Regions from separate parts of the Iodidimonas sp. SYSU 1G8 genome, predicted to be linked through region 2. Evidence: riboswitches for the same ligand, from Rfam matches in the RefSeq annotation. Region 2 holds a riboswitch; the other holds the start of a gene.

Region 1 (7,304 bases), 150 kb from region 2:
GGCGTATAATCGCCTAAATCTAGTGCGAACACGGGGCCGGGGGCGGCATCACAATACCGAGGAGATCACGAACATGCTGAAGTTCACGCGTCGCGGAGTCCAGGCGGCGGCATTGGCGGTCGCTCTGGTCACGGGGACGGCTTCCGTCGCGCTGTATCCCAGTCAGCCGGCCCAGGCGGCGTCCGAAGCCGACGCGCATGAACTGGTATCCGCCGCGCGCTTCGCCTTTGACGACCTGACCGACCGGGGCTCGCACGCGACTTTGCGCGCCCTGCTCAAGGACGCCAAGGGCGTGATGATCTTTCCGTCCGTGATCAAGGGCGCGATCGGCATCGGCGGCGAAGGCGGCAGCGGCGTATTGCTGGTGCGCGGAGAAGATGGGGTCTGGAGCTATCCGGGCTTCTACCATCTCAGCTCGATCAGCATCGGCCTCCAGCTCGGCGGCCAGGAAAACCGTTTTCTCCTGATCCTGATGACCGACAACGCCGTGCGTCGGGTCATGAGCGGCGACGTACAGATCGGCGCCGATCTGAGCGCGGTCGCCGTCGAATCCGGCGTCGACAAGGCGACCGGCACAACGACCGGCCGCCGCGACATCTACTATCACGCCGAAACCCAGGGCGGCCTGTTCGCCGGGGTCAGCCTGGAAGGCACCAAGATCAAGTCCCGCAACAAGATGGCGGCCAAGTATTACGGCGGCAGCGTCACCTCGCGCGACATCCTAATCGAGCGCCGTGTCTCGAACCCGCAGGCCGAGGAGCTCCGGACCCTCGTCTCCTCGCAGTCGGGCCTCTAGCCGCCCGACGCGGCCAGGGCCTGCTCCAGGTCGGCGAGAATATCGTCGATATGTTCCAGGCCGATGGACAGGCGCACATAGCCATCGGTCACACCCGTGGCCAGCTGTTCCTCCGGGGATAGCTGGCTGTGGGTCGTGCTGGCCGGATGAATGGCCAGGCTGCGCGCATCGCCGATGTTGGCGACGTGGTAGAACATCTTCAGTGCATCGATGAAACGGCGGCCCGCATCGACGCCTCCCGCCAGTTCGAAGCCGATCAGCCCACCATAGCCCTGTTTCAGGTAGGCGTCCGCCCGGCGGCGCGCCTCGCCCTTCTGCTGGCTCGGATGGATGACGCGGGTGACGTCGCCGCGGGCGGCGAGCCACGCCGCGACCTTGTTGGCATTGGCGCAGTGCCGCTCCATCCGCAGCGGCAGCGTCTCCAGCCCCTGCGCGATCATGAACGCATTCATCGGGCTCAGTGCGGGGCCAAGGTCACGCAGCAGCACTGTCCGCGCGCGCATGATGTAGGCGATGGGTCCCAGCGGCCGGACCGCGTCGGTCCAGACCGCGCCATGATAGCTCGGATCGGGCTGGGTGAGATTGGGCTGACGGTCGGAATGCGCCTCCCAGTCGAAGCGTCCGCTGTCGATGATCATGCCGCCGATCGAAGTGCCGTGACCGCCGATATATTTGGTCAGGGAGTACACGATGATGGCCGCGCCATGGTCAAACGGCCGGCACAGCAGCGGCGCGGCCGTGTTGTCCATGATCAGCGGGATCCCTGCCTCGCGTCCGATGGCCGCCACTTCCGAAATGGGGAAGACCTGCAACTTGGGATTCGGCAACGTCTCGGCGTAATAGGCCCGGGTGCGCGCATCGGTTGCCCGGCGGAAATTCTCCGGGTCGGAGGGATCGACGAAGCGGACCTCGATGCCTTGGGCGCGCAACGTATTGGCGAACAGATTCCAGGTCCCGCCATAGAGATCGGTCGAGCTCACCACATTGTCGCCCGCCGATGCCAGGTTCTGAAGCGACAGCGCCGACGCAGCCTGTCCCGAAGCGACCGCGAGCGCGGCCGCGCCGCCCTCCAAGGCCGCCATCCGGTCTTCCAGCACCCCGGTCGTCGGGTTCATGATCCGGGTATAGACATTTCCCAACTCCTCCAGCGCGAACAGACGGCGCGCATGGTCCGCGTCGCGGAACTGGTAGGACGTGGTTTGATAGATCGGCACGGCCACCGCGCCGGTCGTGGAATCGGCGCGATAGCCTGCGTGGAGCACCAGTGTTTCAGGGTTCGGGCTCTTTGTTCCACTCATGTGAGGCTCCTTGGACGATGCCAGTATGGTTGGCGAGCATGCCCGGCAGCCATGCCGGATGCAACGCCCCCACCTCATGCCGCCGCCAAAACTCCCCCATGCGGGCAGCATAATACCCCTCGTGACCGGAGACAATTCGGGCTCCAGCGCCAAGGTCCGCGGCTTCGCTTGGGGTTGCCGATGTCAACCTGATTATCACGAAATCGCGATCATCAATGCGCTTGACGATACCCCCTGCCGAGCACAAGATGTTGCGTCCACGGTGCCTCGAACAGTCATATTTGGGGTAAAAGGGAAGCCGGGAAGCAGGCAAAAACCCTGCGAATCCGGGGCTGCCCCCGCAACTGTAGGCGGCGAGCAACTGTCGTTCGCGTCACTGGCGGCAACGCCGGGAAGGCCAGGCAGAAGCGGTGACCCGCAAGCCAGGAAACCTGCCGTGGAAGTTGGAAACGTCCCTGGGCGGAGGGCCTTGGGGGTGCATGCCGGAGTTTAGCGCCGGATAGCGTCCTTCGATTCCCCGCCACGAGAAGAGAAAGAAACGCTGTATGTCTTCGCTCGCTTACGACTTCGACCGTAACGGACATCTGGTGCCGCAACAGCAGCCCGCAGCGCGTCTTCCCATTCCACCATCGCAGCTTCCCTTCAAATTCTCGGCGGACGCGTCATCGGCCGAGCCGGCCAAGCGCGCGCCGCTGCCCATGCCGCTGGCGCCGAAGCCGACCCCGGCCGACCTCGTGCTCGATCGCGGCCGCGACGCCCTGCTGACGCCCTTCGGCAAGGCGACGCTCGAAGATCGGTACCTGCTGCCCGGCGAGTCCTACCAGGATATGTTCGCGCGCGTCGCCTGTGCCTATGCCGACGATGTGGAACACGCGCAGCGCATCTATGACGCGGTCTCGCGGCTGTGGTTCATGCCCGCGACGCCGATCCTGTCCAATGGCGGCACCACGCGCGGCCTGCCGATCTCATGCTTCCTCAACACGGTGCCCGATTCCCTCGACGGCATCGTCGACATCTGGAACGAGAATGTCGCGCTGGCGTCCAATGGCGGCGGCATCGGCACCTATTGGGGCAACGTGCGCTCCATCGGCGAGCCGGTGAAGGGCTGCGGCGAGACCTCGGGGATCGTGCCTTTCATCCATGTGATGGACAGCCTGACCCTGGCGATCAGCCAGGGTTCGCTGCGCCGTGGCTCGGCGGCCGTCTATCTGGACATTCACCATCCGGAAATCGAGGAGTTCCTCGAAATCCGCAAGGCGTCCGGCGATTTCAACCGCAAGGGCCTGAACCTGCACCACGGCATCAACGTCACCGATGCCTTCATGGAAGCGGTGCGCGACGGCGCCATGTTCCCTCTGGTCAGCCCGAAGACCGGCCAGACCATCCGCGAGGTCAACGCCCGCCAGCTCTGGCAGCGCATCCTGGAGACGCGCATCCAGACCGGTGAGCCCTACATCCTCAATATCGACGCGGTGAACCGGGCATTGCCCAAGCATCAGCGCGATCTCGGCCTGAAGGTGTCCACGTCCAATCTGTGCAGCGAGATCACCCTGCCGACCGGTGTCGACCACCATGGCGAGGAGCGCACGGCCGTGTGCTGCCTGTCGTCGCTGAACGTCGAGACCTGGGATCAGTGGAACAACGAGCCGGGCTTCATCGAGGATGTCATGCGCTTCCTCGACAACGTGATGACCCAGTTCATCGAAGAAGCGCCCGACAGCATGAAGCGCGCCCGCTATTCGGCGTTCCGCGAGCGGTCGGTCGGCCTGGGCGTCATGGGCTTCCACTCGTTCCTGCAGGCGCGCGGCATTCCCTTCGAGAGCGCCATGGCCAAGTCGTGGAACATGAAAATCTTCCGCAAGATCCGCCGCGAGGCCGACGCGGCCTCGGTCGCGCTGGCGGAAGAGCGCGGCCCCTGCCCCGATGCGCTGGAGCGCGGCATGAAGGCGCGCTTCAGCCACAAGCTGGCCATCGCCCCGACCGCCTCGATCAGCATCATCTGCGGCGGCACCAGCGCCTGCATCGAGCCGATCCCGGCCAACATCTATACCCACAAGACGCTGTCCGGCGCCTTCCCGGTCCGCAATCCGTATCTGCAGGACCTGCTCGCGCGCAAGGGCGAGGATACCGCGGAAACCTGGCAGTCCATCGTCGAGCATGAAGGTTCGGTGCAGCATCTGGCGTGCCTGGACGAAGACGAGAAGGCGGTATTCCGCACCGCGTTCGAGATCGACCAGCGCTGGCTGATCGACCTGGCGGCCGACCGGACGCCCTTCATCTGCCAGAGCCAGTCCCTGAACCTCTATCTGCCAGCGGACATCGACAAGTGGGACTTGCACATGCTGCACTGGACCGCTTGGGAAAAGGGCATCAAGAGCCTGTATTACTGCCGCTCGAAATCGATCAGCCGCGCCGCTTTCGCGGGCCAGCTCGAAAAGGCCGAGATGCACGTGGTCCAGGGTGAGCGCACGGATTACGAGGAGTGCCTCGCATGTCAGTGAGCGACCTGTCCCATGTCGACCCGCGCAGCCTGATCGGTACCGGCAAGGTCGGCCTGCTGACGGCCACCGGCACCTATGACGTCGATCGCTATCCATGGGCCTACGATTTCTGGAAACGCCAGCAGCAGACGCACTGGATGGGCGAAGAGGTGCCGCTTGGCGCGGACATCAAGGACTGGACCTCGGACCGTGTGACGCCGGCCGAGCGCGCCCTGCTGACCCAGATTTTCCGCTTCTTTACCCAGTCGGACGTGGAAGTGGGCGACAACTATCTGAAGCGCTACATCCCGATCTTCCAGCCGATCGAGGTGCAGATGATGATGGCCGCCTTCACCAACATGGAAACGGTGCATATCGACGCCTACGCCCTGCTGCTGAAGACGCTGGGCATGCCGAAGGCCGAATTCGAAGCGTTCCGCGACTATCGTGAAATGCGCGACAAGGCCGACTACATGCACACCTTCGGTGTCGGCACGGTGTCGGACGTGGCCCGTACGCTGGCCATGTTCGGCGCGTTCACCGAGGGCATGTCGCTGTTCGCCAGCTTCGCCATGCTGCTGAACTTCCCGCGCCACAACAAGATGAACGGCATGGGCCAGATCGTGTCATGGTCGGTGCGGGACGAGAGCCTGCACTGCGAGGGCATCATTCGGCTTTACCATCAGTGGAATCGCGAAACCGGCGCCGTGACCAAGGCCGTGCGCGACGACATCATCGACGTGGCCAAGACCATGGTCCATCTGGAGGAACAATTCGTCGATCTGGCCTTTGGCCTGGGCGGGATCCAGGGCATGACCGCCGAGGACATCCGCGCCTATGTTCGTTATGTCGCCGACTGGCGGCTGACCCAGCTGAAGCTGTCGCCCGTGTTCGGCTACTTCAGCGAGCACGACAACACCTACAGCCAGATCAAGGCGCATCCGCTGCCGTGGCTGGTGGAAATCCTGAACGGTGTCGAGCACGCCAACTTCTTCGAGCAGCGCGCCACGGAATATTCGAAGGGCGCGACAAAGGGAAGCTGGGATGGCGCCAATGGCGTCTGGGCCGCCTTCGATGCCAAGCGCCAGCCGAAGGAAGAGCAGAAGCTGCTGGTCTAGGGATCAGGAACCTTGTTTCCGGCCGGCCTCAGGCTCTCGCCTTGGGCGACATCAGCTTCTGGATCTGCCGGGAATCAGCGACCAGCCTGTCCTGCGAATCCCAAATCTCGCCGTCTTCCTCGAAGAATCCGCGCGTCAAAAGGCGCGTGGTGAAACGGAACCGCAGCCACCCCGGCGCGGGGCGCCGGCGCAGATGGGTGGTCAGCTCGATTGTCGGCACCCAGCCGGTCGCGCCGACCACGTTGAAGATCGCCGGCGGCACGGCATCGGCGAACATCAGAACCGAATACAGATCGGGCTCGAGCCCATCCTTGAAACGGATATAGCCCGCCATCTCCCCGACCCCGTGCGGCGTCGCCCTCGCCCAGCCCATGTGGGTGGGGTGAAAGCGCATGTCGATCAGTTCCTGGAACTTGGGCGACTTGCCTTCCACATAGGGGTGCTCGACGCACTCTTCCGGCGGCGGCAGGTCCGGCGGGGTCGCATGCACGACCGACTTGCCGGTCGCCAGATCGAAATCGGTGAAGGTGGCGGTGAAATGGGTTCGCTGCACACCTTCCTGGATCAGCCGGGCCAGGCCGGTCGACGTGGTGAGGCTGCGTCCCAGACGCTCGGTCAGGATCTCGACAGGCCCCGCCGAGGAGCGCTTCATGTAATGTCCGGTAACGGTCAGCGGATGCGGATGCTCTAGCGTGCCAGCCAGGGCCCGGACGGCGATGGCCATCAGGTAACCGCCATTGGGCGTGCCGCCCGCGATGCCCCACGTCTCGTGAAAATTGGCCAGGAAGCGCGTATCCGCGACCTTCTCGACAGCGGTTTCCAGGTCGAAGAATGACGGTGTTCCGTTGGCGGACATGATGTGGCTTCCCTTGCAACTCCGGCGACGGCTTAGCGAAATTCAACGGCGCTGGCAATGGCCGAGGCCCGGCTATTCCCCGGGACGCGCCGCCGGACCCGGTGTCTCAGACTCGTTCTTCGGATCAGGCGATCCGAACGCGATCTTGCCGGCACGCCTGCCGAGCCATGCCTGAATGTCATCGACGATGGTGAAGACGACCGGCACATAGACGAGGCTGAGCACCGTGGAGGTGATCAGGCCACCGATCACGGCAATGGCCATGGGCGAGCGGAACTCGGTATCCGCGCCGATGCCCGCGGCGATCGGCAACATGCCGGCGCCCATGGCGAGCGTGGTCATGATGATCGGCCGGGCGCGCTTGTGGGCGGCGTCCAGCAAAGCCTCGCGCCGCGTCGCGCCCCGCTCGGCGCGGGAGACGATGGCGTATTCGACGAGCAGGATCGAATTCTTCGCCGCGATTCCCATCAGCATGAGGATGCCGATCAGCACCGGGACCGAGAACGGCTTGTCGAGAAGCAGGAGCAGACCGAATGCGCCGCCGAATGACAAAGGCAGCGCGGTCAGGATGGTGATCGGATAGCCGAAGTTCCGGAACAGCAGAGCCAGCACGAAATACATCAGCAGAATGCCGGTCACGAAGGCAAAGATGAAGCCGTTGAGCAGTTCACCCAGATTCTCCACGTCGCCGGTCGGCACCTCGAACACCCCCGGCGGCAGGTTCTTCATGGCCGGCAGCGAATAGACCAGATCGTT
Region 2 (7,304 bases):
GCCTGGGTGTCCCAGATCTTCTCGTCGATCAGCGCCTGGAGGCCTGCGCCATAGGCGCCCGGCTTCGACCCGAAGACCCTGTATCCCGCCCGGCGCTCCGCCAGCGCGGGATACTGCCCCGCCGCGACGCGTGCATCGCGATCCCGACGGAAGCACGCCGCGAGCGGATTGGCCTCGTCGGACTCGTCCAGGTTCATCACCGCACGCGCGGCGGAGTCCAGCAGGTCGATCTGCGCCCCGAAGGCGTCGCGAAAGAAGCCCGATACCCGGAACGTCACATCCACCCGCGGGCGCCCCAGCACCGTCTGGGGCATGATTTCGAAACCGGTAAGCTTGCGGGTGGTGTCGTCCCAGGTCGGCCGGACGCCCATCAGCGCGAGGGCCTGCGCGATATCGTCGCCACCGGTCCGCATGTTGGAGGTTCCCCAGGCCGAAATCGCCATGGCACGCGGCCATGCGCCCTCGCGCTGGCGGAAATCCTCGACCAGCATCTGCGCTGACTTCCACCCCAGCGCCCAGGCGGCCTGCGTGGGAACGGCGCGGGTGTCCACCGAATAGAAATTGCGCCCGGTCGGCAGCACGTCGGGCCGGCCGCGCGTCGGCGCGCCGGACGGCCCGGGCGGCACGAAGCGCCCATCCAGTCCCCGCAACAGGCCATCCAGTTCGGCCTCGCCGCAGGCCGCGACGGAAGGCGCCAGCACCTGCTCCAGCCAACCGAGAACCGCGGTCGTGGCGTTCCACTCCGGCGGGATGGGGCAGCCGGACACCAGGCCGCTCGCCAGTAGTTCCAGCCGCTCTACCGTATCGCCGCACGTCCGCCAGGGCGCCGCGGTCAGGGCCCGCAGGATGTCAGGCCTTGGGCCAAACCACGGATCGCCCATCACGCAGTCGAGCGGATCGAACCCGGCCAGTCCCAGATCGCCGGCCATCGCCCGCAACAAGGACATGTTGGCGCCCTTGCCATCCAGCCGCGGCGTCCTCATGAGGGCAACGAGCAGGTCCACCCGCTGCCGGCCGTCCGGCGCCCTGCCGAATATGTGCAGGCCGTCGCGGATCTGCAGTTCCTTCAGCTCGCACAGGTAATTGTCCAGCGCGGCCAATGCCTCGTCTCCGTCGCCCACGGCGCCACAGTCCTTGTCGAGGCCGCTACGCGCGGCCAGATCGAGGATGTCACGGCGCAGGATCTTGAGGCGGCGCGGGTCCATGCCCGACGCCTCGTAATATTCGTCCACCAGCGCTTCCAGGTCCTTCAGCGCTCCGTAACTCTCGGCCCGGGTCAGCGGCGGCGTCAGATGATCGATGATGACGGCGCCAGCGCGGCGTTTGGCCTGGGTTCCCTCGCCCGGGTCGTTGACGATGAACGGATAAAGATTGGGCATGGGCCCCAGCGCAGCCTCCGGCCAGCAACCGGCGGAGAGCGACACCGCCTTGCCCGGCAGCCATTCCAGATTGCCGTGCTTGCCCAAGTGAACGGCCGCATGGGCGCGGTACTCGTGGCGCAACCACGCATGAAAGGCCAGATAGTTGTGCGGCGGCACCAGATCGGGGTCGTGATAGGTCGCTGCCGGATCGGTGTTGTAGCCGCGCGCGGGCTGCACGCAGACCGCCACCGAGCCGAACATGAGCACGGACAGGACGAAGCCGGGCTCTCCATGCCGTTCGCTGAAGAACGGGTCGCTCTCCGGCGCGCCCCAGCGGCTGGCCACCTCCGCCTGGCTGGAGCCGGGAAGACCGGCGAAGAACGCCTGGTACGCCGTCAGCGGATAAAAGACGCCGCCCTCGCGTGTCGCACGGTCAGGCAGCGCGTTGGTCGGACCACGCGACAGCAGCGCCATCAGCGCCGTTCCGCTCGCGGGAACGTCAGGCACATCGTAACCAGCATCGGCCATCGCCCGGAGGATGACCACGGCGCTTTGCGGGGTATCGAGCCCTACCCCATTGCCCAGCCGGCCATCGCGATTGGGGTAGTTCGCGAGGATCAGCGCCACGCGGCGCGAGGGCGCGGGCGTCGCCGCGAGCCTTGTCCAGGCCAGGGCGAGATCGGCGACGAAATCGACGCGGTCCGCAAGCGGCCTGTGGGCGACGATGGGGCACTGGGTGCGCGCATCGAACCGCGTTTCAGCCTTGAAAGCGACGGCCCGGCTGATGATCCGTCCATCCACCTCGGGCAAGGCGACGTTCATGGCCATGTCGCGGGGCGACACACCCTGATTGCCTGAGGCCCAGGCCACTTCCGAGCCGCCTGAGAGAATGACCTGCAACACGGGGCAATCGGTGTCGTCCAGCGGCGACATGCCGCGCGCGCCACCCGGCGCCGAGACTGCGAAGGAGGTGCAGTTCAGCACCGCCGAGGGTGGCCATTGGGTAAGCAGATCACGCAGGATCGCCGCCGACTCCGGGTCCCGTAACCCCTGGAGAAACACGGGCACCGGATCGAGGCCTCTCGCAACGAGCGCCGAGATCAGCGCGTCGATGGCCTCCGTGTTCCCCGCCTGCACCAGCGCGCGATAGAACAGCACCGGCACCCGGCCGCCACCGCCGATCCAGCGCGCCTCGAGAGCGTCGCGATCAGGCTGGCCCTCGCCCGGCCAGTACAAGCCGGCATTGGGAAGCGGCGCCGGTTCAAGCCACGGGCCCGCGGCGCATCCCGCCAGAGCGGCGGCATACCGCAAAAATTCTCCCGCGTTACGAATGCCACCATGGCGCAGATAGGCCCACAAGCGCTGATACGGCGCGCCCTGAAGGCTGGACATGGCCTCGAATTCCGGTTCCGGCCGGTCGTCGCCCGGCAAGGCCAGGAAAACGATGTCGCGGGCGCGGCAGGCGTCGGCGAGCTGCTCGAGGCCATAGGGCCAGTAGGAACGACCTCCGAGAAGATGCACGACAACAAGACGGGCATGGACGATCACGCTTTCGACGTAGAGATCGACCGACAGATTGTGCCGCAGGCGCAGCAGGTTCGCGAGGCGCACCCGGGGGAACCCGTCGCCCAGATCGTCCGCCGCGCGCGCTAGGCACGCCAGTTCGGTATCAGCGGCGGACAACACGACGATATCGCCCCGTGTCTGCCCCAGATCGACCGCCTCGGCGCCGTCGTCCACGGTCCCTGGCTGTGTCGCAAGAAGATGCATCAGGTCATCGCGGCCAACAGCGCCGCGCTGATGACATCGCGCTCGAGACCGGTTTCACCGATCACGACCAGGCGGGTCGTGCGCATCTCTCTCGGGTCCCAGCTCCGGTCGTAATGATGCTGGATACGCGAGCCGACAGCCTGGATCACCATCCGCATGTCCCGCCCCGCCACGGCGGCGAAGCCTTTGAGGCGAAGGATGTCATGGGTCTCGATAACCGTTTGCATCGCCGCGATCAGCCTTGCCGGATCGGCGACCGTGCCGCCCTCCAGCACGAAGCTGTCGAAATCATCATGGTCGTGATCGCCGTCGGCGTCGTGATGGGAGGGGCGAGAGTCCAGATCGTCCTCGGCCCCGGCCTTCAGCCCGAGCAGTACATCCGCGTCGAGCTTGCCCTGGACCACGGAGAGCAGCTTGACCGAGGGGGGCAGCATCGTGCGCAACAGGGCGCGCGTGTCCTCCAGCGGGGCGTGTTGCAGCAGATCCGTCTTGTTGAGCAGGACCAGATCCGCGCAGGCCAACTGGTCCTCGAACAGTTCCTCCAGCGGATTGTCGTGATCCAGCGCGCCGTCGGCCGCGCGCTGGGCCGCCAGTGCGTCCTCGTCATCCGCGAAGCGGCCCTCGGAAACAGCCGCCGCGTCGACCACGGTCACCACGCCGTCCACGGTGACCCGGGTGCGGATTTCGGGCCAGTTGAAAGCGCGCACCAGTGGCTTTGGCAGGGCGAGGCCCGACGTTTCGATGATGATGTGATCGGGCGGCGCGGCGCGGTCCAGCAACATCTGGATCGTGGGCAGGAAATCATCGGCGACGGTACAGCAGATGCATCCGTTGGCCAGTTCGACGATGTCCTCGTCGCGGCAGGTCTCCTCGCCACAGCCCTTGAGCAGATCGCCATCGATACCCACGTCGCCGAATTCGTTGACGATCAGTGCCAGGCGGCGACCGCCCGCGTTCCGCAGCAGGTTCCGGATCAGCGTTGTCTTGCCGGCGCCGAGGAAGCCGGTGATGACGGTGGCGGGGATCTTGGCGGTCATTCGTCCTGTCCTTCATGAACGGCATGGGAAAGGACGGGACACATGGACCAAAGGCGCCGCGACACGGGCAACCGATGGACACTACGTGCCCCGGTGCACCCCGCCCGGGCCTTACGCTATCGATGATTCGAGCCGGTCTCCTGGCTCGCGGGTCACGGCCACCCTGCCCGCCTTCCCAGCGCCTGCGCGCCAGTGGCATCCACGGCAGAATGGCTATCCGCTTACAGTTGCGGGGGCAGCCGCGGCATTGCGACCCTCGTCGCGCACCGCATTCCCGTTGGACGTTTCCGTCCGCTCGAATGCTTCAGTCATACGCCCGGCAGCACCGGGCGGTCAATCTAGGCGTCGAAGATGAAGGTCTCGGCAGGGTTTCGCGCCTGCCAACCGTGGCGCTCCAGCTCCGGGTCGAGATGTTCCTCTTCCGGATAACCCACGCAAAGATAGCCGGTGAAGCGCCACGCGGCGGGCATGGCAAGGTCCCGGGCCAGACGCTCCGGATCGAGGATGGACAGCCAGCCGATACCCAACCCCGCCGCCCGAGCCGCCAGCCATAGCGTGTGGATGGCGCAGACGGTCGAATGGACCAGCGTCTCCGGCATGGTCCGGCGACCGAGACCGTGCCCGGCCCGCGGCTCCATGTCGGTGAACACCGCCAGATGAACAGGCGCATCGAGGCCAGCAAGCTTCAGGGACTGGTAGAGCGCCGCCTTCTCGCCCTCGTAGCCGGCCAACGCGGCATAGTTGGCGGCGCGGAAATTCTCGGCTACCGCCTCGCGGAGCGCAGGCGTCGTCACGCGGACGAAGCGCCAGGGCTGGCTGTTGCCCACGCTGGGAGCGAGCGCCGCCAAGTCGAGCAGATGCCGCACCAGCATATCCGGCACCGGATCGGTCCGGAACCGCCTGACGTCACGACGCCAGGCAAGGAGCGATTCCAGGTTCTCAAGAGCATCCTGTCCGGGACCGGGTTCCCTGGCGGTCATGCGCAAGCGGGCCGGTTCACGTAGTCGACTCGCCAACCCGCGCCGCCGAACGAGGTCATGGCGGTAGCCGACAAATGATCGACGGCGAAGCCGAGCGCCCTGCCCGCGGGCATATCGAGGGCGACGGCGAGCGCGGCGCGGATGGTTCCGGCGTGGGCGATCAGCCATAGCGTCCTGCCCGCATGATCGGCCTCGATCTCCCGCATGGCGGCCCTGACACGCGCGACCACGTCGTCGAAGCTTTCTCCGGCTGGCGGCCGAAACGCGGCCATGCCATCGAGAGTATCCGGCATCAGCCCCTGCGACACCGTGTAGTCCCTCCCCTCCCAGTCACCGAACGACTGCTCGACCAAGCCGTCGCGAAGGTCCTGCGGCAAGCCGAGGGATTGGCAGATCACCGCCGCCGTGGAGCGGGCGCGCCGGAGCGGGCTGACCAGCAGAGCATCAGGCCGGGATACGGCCCATTCGCCGACGAGGGTGGCCTGAAACGGAAGGACATCCACGTCCAGTCTGCCGCAGAAGCCGGCAGAGGGCGCCGTCGCCGCATGGCGAAACCATATCCATCTGGTGGCTGACACCGGACGTCCTTCTTTTGAACCGTTCGCACCTTCACGACGCCACGCTGACGCGACATGACGCGGATGGCGTGATCAGGCGAGAAAACTGAACCGATTCTGAGACAGCGCTGGCATGGACTCACGCAAGGTGGCTGGGCCGGCGACGCTGATCCGAGATCGAGAGATACGCCCACCAACCGTAGACATTACGCAGCAAAAACCACGAGTTAGCAGGCAGGGGGAATGGCGGAGAGGATGGGATTCGAACCCACGATACGGCTTTTGACCGTATAACGGTTTAGCAAACCGCCGCCTTCGGCCACTCGGCCACCTCTCCACCGCCGTTCGTACTCAAGAGGCGGCGGGGTGTCAACGGTTTAGCCGAGCGAATGCAGGATCAGGGCTCGATATCGTCCACATCGACCTGTCCGCTGAGCCGGCGCTGTACGTGGGACCAGGACATGCCGACCGCCATGACGATGCTGAGAACGATCTGAATCAGGAAGGCGAGCACCCAGGGCGTCTCCACGTCCAACATCCGATAATCGACGAGGAGCCAGATGAAGACGGCGAACACCGCCACGATCAGGGCGATACCCATCGGCCCGAGCGACAGCCAGGTGGCGCGGAAGTAAATGCCAAAGCCGGCGACCAAAAGCAGGCCGATCAGTATCTTGAGCGGAATGTCCCCACTGCCCTCGGCCTCTCCGAAGGCGCTGACCCAATGGAAATAGGACAGGCCAAAGGGGTTGAACGTGGCGAAGACAAGCACCGCGGCGGCCAGCCAGCGGATGAGGAAACCTTTCCAGGAAAGTCCGCTGGCGGCCATGGCGCTGATCCTTATTGCGAGTCGGCGGAGGCCATTCCCGTCGTGGTGGGCTTGACGAACTTCAGGGTCATGCGGTCGCTTTCGCCGACGGCCATGTAGCGTTCGCGGTCCTGATCGCCGAGCCGGAAGCTGGGCGGCAGGGTCCACACACCCTTGGGGTGATCCTTGGTGTCCAGCGGATTGGCGTTGATCTCGGACCGTTCGGCGGTCTGGAAGCCGGCGCTCTCGGCCAGCTTGATCACCGTCTCTTCGGTGACGTAGCCATTGGCGGCCACCGGGTCCTGCGGCAGTTCGGGATCGCCCCGATGCTCGACGACACCGAGCACGCCGCCCGGCTTCAGTGCCTTGAACATGGCGGCGAAGGCCTCGGCCGCGAAATTGCTGGCCATCCAGTTGTGGACGTTGCGGAAGGTGAGCACCATGTCGGCGGAGCCCTCGGGCGCGATATCGGTCTTGCCCGGGCCGAACGCGGTGAAGGTCACAGTGCCATACAGCGCCGGATCGGCGGCGACACGGTCCTTCAGTGCCTTGTTCAGCTTGGGGCCATAACCGGTGCCATCGCCCTCGTCGAAGATGGCGGCGGTGTACTTGCCCTTCCCCGCCACGTAAGGCGCGAGAATGTCGGTGTACCAGCCGCGTCCCGGCCAGATCTCGACGACATTCATGGTGGGCTGCAGTCCGAAAAAGGCCAAGGTCTGTTCAGGGTGCCGGTACTTGTCGCGCGCCGTGTCCTCGGGGAGGCGGTGCTTGCCGGCGATCACGGCCTCAAG

Evidence for each region. Region 2 has a riboswitch for cobalamin ahead of cobW (cobalamin biosynthesis protein CobW). Riboswitches for the same ligand answer to the same signal wherever they lie in the genome.
Region 1: linked by a shared signal. The riboswitch ahead of WJU17_RS01060 (ribonucleoside-diphosphate reductase subunit alpha) and the one ahead of cobW (cobalamin biosynthesis protein CobW) in region 2 are both predicted to bind cobalamin.

Annotation. Positions count from the first base shown of each region.
Region 1 covers NZ_JBBYXJ010000001.1:215,027-222,330, reverse strand. The annotation lists gene WJU17_RS01070 (lipid-binding SYLF domain-containing protein) at 74-796, shown strand; gene WJU17_RS01065 (PLP-dependent transferase) at 793-2,094, opposite strand; cobalamin riboswitch at 2,338-2,548, shown strand; gene WJU17_RS01060 (ribonucleoside-diphosphate reductase subunit alpha) at 2,640-4,595, shown strand; gene WJU17_RS01055 (ribonucleotide-diphosphate reductase subunit beta) at 4,586-5,692, shown strand; gene WJU17_RS01050 (thioesterase family protein) at 5,721-6,548, opposite strand; gene WJU17_RS01045 (efflux RND transporter permease subunit) at 6,621-7,304, opposite strand, start outside.
Region 2 covers NZ_JBBYXJ010000001.1:68,518-75,821, reverse strand. The annotation lists gene cobN (cobaltochelatase subunit CobN) at 1-3,131, opposite strand, end outside; gene cobW (cobalamin biosynthesis protein CobW) at 3,131-4,168, opposite strand; cobalamin riboswitch at 4,281-4,482, opposite strand; gene bluB (5,6-dimethylbenzimidazole synthase) at 4,507-5,148, opposite strand; gene WJU17_RS00360 (histidine phosphatase family protein) at 5,145-5,726, opposite strand; tRNA gene WJU17_RS00355 (tRNA-Ser) at 5,950-6,042, opposite strand; gene WJU17_RS00350 (DUF6524 family protein) at 6,103-6,534, opposite strand; gene WJU17_RS00345 (methyltransferase) at 6,546-7,304, opposite strand, start outside.